2 regions of the Virgibacillus dakarensis genome follow, and region 1 is predicted to be linked to the other one. Evidence: predicted binding sites of a transcription regulator. Region 1 holds the regulator's gene; the other holds the start of a gene.
The links. The regulator Rex, encoded in region 1, represses fermentation and respiration genes when NADH is low (regulators of the CRP and FNR family bind a similar motif). The targets are predictions, from matches to a motif close to TTGTGAAATATTTCACAA.
Positions count from the first base shown of each region.

Region 1 (3,749 bases):
GGATACGGTGGATATGGCGGCTGGGGATGGGGATGGGGTTTTGGTGCAGGAATCGCCCTAGCAGCTATTGCAGCCTTATCACCATTATTCTTTTGGTAAAACCTGAACATTCCTTACCACATGCTGCGGCTGGAAGATGTATATATTATCCCTTCACCCTTTTCAGCATTGCAAAAAGCCTGTGCCTAAGCAGGCTTTTTGCTTAGCTTGAAAAATCCGAATCCGCATAAATAGTTTCTGCAGGGACATGTAATGTTCCTTTTATCCGTTTTTGTTTATTTTTCATATACGATGACACGATATGAAATCCGACATTGTATCCAGCCCATCTGGGAATAAAACCTTCTCCATACAATAGGTCATGGTGCCGCCGGTCTTTTTTCGGCAATGTTAAATTTGGTTTTAACCATCTTTTAAAATATTTCTGTGCAGTATTAGCGTCATATATGGATGCCCATTTAGCTAAGTGATCCTTACCTAGGCGTTCCTGCACTGCCATTTCCGCTAAACCTTCCAGAACAATGGAATCCAGCAGTTCAATCTTGTCTTCCCGTTTATCAAGATAATGAAGTCGGCATACATGATTATATTCGTGGGTGAGAAGTTTTTGCAGTTCTTCTTTCGTATTGTTCCCGGCAGCAAACAGGAAAACCTTGTCTTGATAGGACAAGCCGGACAACCCATTAAAGTCAGCCTGCAATTTTTTGTTTTGCAAATCAGAAGGGAATATAAAAACGGGAACATCCGGCCCATCCCATTCCTTTTTTAATTTGGCAAACCCCTCTTCTATGATATTCCAGCAATTGCTATGGATTAAAGATTCAATTAATTCCTTATCCTGTGAGCCCGGTAAAAAAAGACCGTGGTAAAGCAAATGTTGATGGATATCAGCGGAAGAAGCATCCTGAAAATAAGGGATTAACTTCTCGCATATTTGCTCCTTTTGCTGCCGTCGCTGCTCCACCCGTAATTTCCCCTTCTTCTTGATATAATCCTTCAGCCATTTATCCGTTTCCACAACTGCCATTTACTTCAATCCTTTTCCCGAATAAATAACGATCACTATACAGTATGTTAGCGGAAGCAATTTGTTGAGGAAATAGTAAAACTTCTATTTGAGAACTATGCCGTATAATTTTTTAAAACGTAAAAAAGGCTTCCTGCTTAACAGAAAACCTTTAAACGCTTATATTTGCATCCTTCCCAAACTAAAACCTAATCTAATGGATAATGTTTTAAGAAGTAAACCAGCGCCTGTAATTCTACAGCTAAATCAATATGATGAACGCGAATATTGTCTGGAACGGATATCCGTGCCGGCGTAAAATTAAGGATACCTGCAATACCTTGATCGACAAGCCTTTCGGTGATCCCGTCTGCTTCAGTTGCCGGTACCGTTAAGATCGCAACTTGAACGCCAGCTATTTTTTCCTCCAACTCATCAATATGGTAAATTGGAACACCGCCAATTTCTGTCCCTATCTTATCCGCATTCGTATCAAACGCCATTACTATTTTTGTATTATTGTTTTTCATAAAATTATAATGTAAAAATGCAGTACCAAGATTTCCAACACCGATCAGCGCAACCTTGGTCACTTCATCCTGATCCAATGTTTTCCGGAAAAAACCAAGTAAATATTCGACGTTGTAACCATAGCCCTTTTTCCCCAATGCCCCAAAATAGCTGAAATCGCGCCTTATCGTTGCCGAGTCCACCTTAACAGCCTCACTCAATTCTTTGGATGAGACTCGCCTTTTCCCCTGATAATGCAAATTATTTAAAAATCGATAATATAGCGGCAGTCTTTTTGCGGTAGCTTGTGGAATTTTATTCTGATCCACGATTACTCCTCCTTCCCTTTCCGATAGTAATCACCTGATTTTCCGCCCTTTTTCTCCAGTAGATAGGTTTCCCCGATTACCATTCCTTTATCAATTGCCTTACACATGTCATAGATTGTAAGTGCAGTCGCTGAAGCTGCCGTTAATGCTTCCATTTCAACACCTGTACTGCCTTTTGTCTTAACAAATACCTCTATATGTAATACATACGTATCAGCCGAAACCTGCCAGTCAAACGAAATATCTATTCCTTTTAATTGTAATGGATGGCACATTGGAATCCATTCAGAAGTTTTCTTGGCAGCCATAATCCCGGCAACCTGTGCAACTGCAAGCACGTCACCTTTTTTTATTTGATTACTACTAATTTTTTGGTAAATTTCTTCTGAGACTTTAATACTGGATGTTGCAAGGGCGGTTCGATCTGTTTCCTTTTTTTCACTAATATCAACCATCCGAGCCCGTCCCTCTTCATTAAAGTGTGTGAAATTTGCCATATGCTCATCTCCATTTCACTTTTACGTTCCGTATATCTCTTAGTTTATCAGAAAAAATCCAATAAGTCGTGATTTTATTCACAAATTATATTGCGAGCCCAATTAAGAATGCGATACACTTATGTGGATGAGGTGAACGAAATGATTATCATGCAATTAAACGGGATCTCCAAATCCTTTGGTGCGGAACAAATACTATCGAATATAAAACTGGAAATAAAAGAAAAAGACCGGATTGCTATTGTCGGCCGAAACGGTGCTGGTAAATCGACCCTGCTCAAAATAATGGCTGGGGAGCTTAGCTATGATGAAGGTGACATGCATAAACCAAAGGATCTTTCCATTGGCTATTTGTCCCAGCACACTGGCCTTAAATCAGATAAAACCATTTGGGAAGAAATGCTTGCTGTCTTTCAGCACTTGCTTGATCAGGAAAAAGATTTGCGTTTGTTGGAAACGGAAATGGAGCAAGCTGCTTCCTTAACAAAAGCCAACTATGAACAGCTCCTGCACGATTATGATAAGAAACAGCAAGCATTTGAAGCTGGTGGCGGGTATCGTTATGAAGCTGATATCAAGGGCGTCCTGACAGGACTCCATTTTCAGGATTATGATTACGGTACACCGATTAATGAACTAAGTGGCGGTCAGAAAACTCGCCTGGCCTTGGGAAAACTATTATTGAAAAAGCCCGACTTGCTAATCTTGGACGAACCGACGAACCACCTGGATATCGAGACACTTTCATGGTTGGAAAATTACTTAGTAAATTATCCAGGTGCCGTTACAATCGTTTCCCATGACCGGTATTTTTTGGACAAAACCGTTACGATTGTGTACGAGATTTCCTATCACAGAACGAAAAAGTATTACGGCACATACAGTAAATTTCTTGAACAAAAGGCACTAAATTTTGAACAGGAAATGAAAGAGTTTGAAAAACAGCAGGTAGAGATGAAACGAATGGAAGAATTTATTCAAAAAAACATCGTTCGCGCATCTACAACAAAGCGTGCCCAGTCAAGACGAAAACAGCTAGAAAAAATGGATAAACTCGATAAACCGGCTGGCGAGGAATCATCTGCATCCTTTTCGTTTAAAACCAAACGACGAAGCGGAAATGATGTATTGAAAATTGATGATTTAGCCTTTCATTATGCGGATAGTAACGAGGATTTGTTTTCACATGTGACACTTCATGTAAATATAGGAGAACGTATTGCCCTTGTTGGCCCAAATGGTGTTGGCAAAACAACTTTGTTAAAAACGATCCTTGGAACATTAAAACCAACCCGCGGCACGATCCAAATTGGCACAAATGTCGAGATTGGCTATTACGATCAGGAACAAATGAATCTAACACCATCGAAAACAATTTTGCAGGAATTATGGGATGAGTATCCGACA
Region 1 is NZ_LT732554.1:2,541,717-2,545,465, reverse strand. Features, by position in the region: gene CZ382_RS21710 (hypothetical protein) at 1-99, shown strand, start outside; gene CZ382_RS21705 (DUF2268 domain-containing protein) at 203-1,027, opposite strand; gene CZ382_RS21700 (redox-sensing transcriptional repressor Rex) at 1,216-1,845, opposite strand; gene moaC (cyclic pyranopterin monophosphate synthase MoaC) at 1,848-2,342, opposite strand; gene CZ382_RS21690 (ABC-F family ATP-binding cassette domain-containing protein) at 2,484-3,749, shown strand, end outside.

Region 2 (3,749 bases), on a different contig from region 1:
ACACAATCAAGTAATTTGAATGCTTCATATATTTATAAGGCCCCTTCTTAATAAGTGATACACCAGGCAGTACAATTATTTTTGTATTCCAAAACCTGCCTAACGTATGGATGCACCAAAACCTGCCTAGCTGGGCAGCGATAAAGATCGTGAACAAAAAGTAATTTAATTGCCGCTCTGCAGTATCATTTGCTGAGGCCTCAAAAATAACAGCAAGAAAAAACAACACGTGGAGCATAATGAACCATTTGTAATGTTTTTTTCCTTTCTCAATTCCCCCTCGCGCCTTCATCCATTTCTCATTACTTTTTGCGATAAACAGCTCTGCCAACCGCTGACAGATTATTACACCAATTAATAAGCCCATCCATGTCGTCATTTGTTCCACTCCAATAATAATAGTTCTGAACTAAACCCCGGTCCCAATGCAGATACTATACTCTGCTCTTTTTCCTTGACCGTTTCTTTCATCCATTCAAGTAACACATAAATCACCGTGGCCGAGGACATATTTCCGTGGTTTCGTAACACTTGATACGAATGCTCCAGTTTTTCCGCAGTAATATGTAATGTCCCCTCCATCGCCTGTAACACTTTCTTTCCACCTGGATGAACGATAAACGAGTGAATCGATTTTTCTGTTAAATTAACGTTTTGCAAAAATGTATTGATATGGTCTTTCCAAAGTGTCCGGACAAGATTGGGGATACTTTTGGAAAAGACAACTTCCAGCCCATTGTTGGTAATATCCCAGCCCATCACAGGGAGACTGTTTTTCTTTGTAAACGAACTTGTACGTTTTATTTTAGGTAAGACTTTTGTTCGGTAAAAACGATAGGAAGAATGATTGCCACACATCAATACAGCACCGATTCCATCACCAAATAATGCACTGCCAACCAGATTGCTCTTTTTATGATCATCTTTTTGAAATGTTAAACTGCATAATTCTGCGCATACAACCAGTACTGTTTTGTCAGGGTGTCCCTCGAGAAAATCATATGCCCGGGATAACCCGATTGCTCCCCCCGCACAACCAAGACCCCACAATGGCATTCGCCTCACATCTTCCCGAAACGGGCGTTTATTGAACAAGTGCGCATCAAGTGATGGTGTAGCAATACCGGTGCTTGAAACAAAGATTATCATGTCGATTGCTTCATATGAAACAGCTTTGTTCAAAAATTGCTGATTTAGAAGACAATGATCAATGGCCTCAAGTGCATATTGACAGGCATACATTTGATATAAATTATTTTTTTCCTGAAATGTATGGCTTTCTTTAAACCAATCTTTCGCTACCGCAAATTGCCGTTTCGTTATTGCAGCATGATCAAAAACCGGCAGTAGTCTTACTAACTGTTTTTCTGTGTATGGGAATAACTCACCTACCAGTCCCTTTATCTCCTGTTGGGTGATTTCGTAGTTGGGAATACCGACACCTGCTGAACAAATGTATGTCATATAATCACCTTTTTAAAGATAGTCTGTGTTATTTGATGATATTTATGACAAATCCGCTCCATGACCATAAGGAATTGAATTTTTTTCTAGCAAAGGATGTCAAAATTGTGACTTTTGGTTTATTTGTGAGGTTTGTCACAGTTTACCTATTCAGATTAAGTAGAATGAAAACAAAAGACAGCTATTATTGCTGAAAAGGAGGGAATGAGATGGCCGGTTTGCCAAAGAAAACAGATGAATCGAGTACACAAAAGAAAAATCCAGAGTTAAAAGGTACCTTTATATCTGTCATGTTGCTAGGTGTGTTTATTATTGTTAGTTGGGCAGGTGTGTATGCATTATTTATGTCCAGATAAGTTTTGAACACACATTTGAAAGGAGTATCAATTATGCATTTACACAAATATGAAAAGATCTGGTTATTATTTGGAATTGGTTCATTAATTGTCTTTTTAGTCGTAATTGGAGTCGGTGCTTTTTATAAAGGAACACATCCGCAAAGCCATATGATGACGATTGATCCCGAAAACATCGAAGCAAATGAAGCCTTCCAGCCGGATAACCTCGGACTGACAAAGGTTGATGATAAGCAATACATTGTGAATGTTGCTGCTTCCGCGTTTAATTATGATTTGGGAAAAAATGATGATGGGTCACTGGTTAAGAAGTTAAGTATCCCCAAAGGTTCTACTGTTTTATTTCAAGTAACCTCAAAAGATGTTGTTCACGGTTTCTCATTAGCTGGAACAAATGTCAATATGATGGTCGAACCTGGTTATATAAGCAGCTATGAAACGATCTTGGAGGAGCCCGGAGAATACACCTTATTATGCAATGAGTATTGTGGGACAGGGCACCATCTTATGGGAGCGATTGTGGAGGTGACAGAATAATGTTAAGTGAAACATTACAATTAACGAAAGCGAATAAAAAACTTTCGCTGGCTTTTATTGCTGTAGCATTTATTTCTTTATTAATCGGTGGTTTGATGGGACTTCTGCAAACGCTGGTCAGATCCGGCACCTTGACCCTTCCGTGGGGAATCGATTATTATCAGATATTAACCGTTCACGGGGTTATTCTCGGTTTAGTCCTGACAACGTACTTTATTATTGGGTTTCAATATGCATTAATGGGTAAAACAGTTGGAATGACCGTAAAGGAACGGAAAATTGCCTGGCTCGGCTTTTGGGTGATGCTTGTCGGGACAATTATGACTGCAACAACTATTTTATTAGGAAAAGCGAATGTACTTTATACCTTTTATGCCCCACTTAAGGCACATCCCGTTTTTTACATTGGTTTGGCGCTGGTCATTATCGGCAGCTGGGTCGCCTGCTTTGTTAATTTTCATCAGTTGTATCGATGGAAAAAAGTGCATAAAGGGGTAAAATCACCACTATTAGCATTTATGGTTGTAGCAAACATGATATTATGGTTAATCGCAACGCTTGGTGTTGCTGCTACCGTACTTGTCCAATTCATTCCATGGTCATTAGGCTATGCAGAGACAATTAACGTACTAGTCAGCCGGACTTTATTCTGGTATTTTGGCCATCCATTAGTCTATTTTTGGCTGCTGCCGGCATACATGGCATGGTATGCGATTATCCCAAAAATTATCGGTGGTAAAATATTCAGTGATTCACTTGCCCGTTTAGCGTTTGTTTTATTTATCATGTTCTCGATTCCGGTTGGATTTCACCATCAGCTAACAGAACCGGGAATTGATCCAACATGGAAATTCATTCAAGTTGTATTAACATTTATGGTCATCATCCCATCATTATTAACGGCGTTTTCGTTGTTTGCCACATTTGAAATAACCGGAAGAAAAAAAGGGTTTGGCGGCTTGTTTGGCTGGTTTAAACATTTGCCATGGAAGGATGTACGCTTTTTCGCACCGATGATCGGTATGCTGGCCTTTATCCCGGCAGGAACAGGCGGGATCATTAATGCGTCCCACCAGCTAAACGCTGTTGTCCACAACACTATCTGGGTTACCGGGCATTTTCACTTAACGGTAGCTACAACGGTTATCTTGACGTTTTTCGGTATCTCCTACTGGCTTATCCCGGTTTTGACCGGTCGTAAGCTGACGGCGAAGATAAACAGACTGGGGATTATCCAAACGATCATTTGGACTGTTGGAATGTTCTTTATGTCCGGATCCATGCACATTGCTGGACTGCTTGGCGCACCAAGGCGCTCTGCTTATTCCACATATAGTGGTACAGAGCAGGCATCGGACTGGATTGGTTATCAGATTGGTCAGGCAATTGGTG
Region 2 is NZ_LT732553.1:1,323,289-1,327,037, forward strand. Features, by position in the region: gene CZ382_RS06615 (isoprenylcysteine carboxyl methyltransferase family protein) at 1-379, opposite strand, end outside; gene CZ382_RS06620 (type III polyketide synthase) at 376-1,464, opposite strand; gene CZ382_RS06625 (cytochrome c oxidase subunit 2A) at 1,674-1,820, shown strand; gene CZ382_RS06630 (cupredoxin domain-containing protein) at 1,854-2,357, shown strand; gene CZ382_RS06635 (b(o/a)3-type cytochrome-c oxidase subunit 1) at 2,357-3,749, shown strand, end outside.
Region 2: CZ382_RS06625 (cytochrome c oxidase subunit 2A) is a predicted target of Rex. The motif match lies at 1,588-1,605, and genes of this name have one in related genera.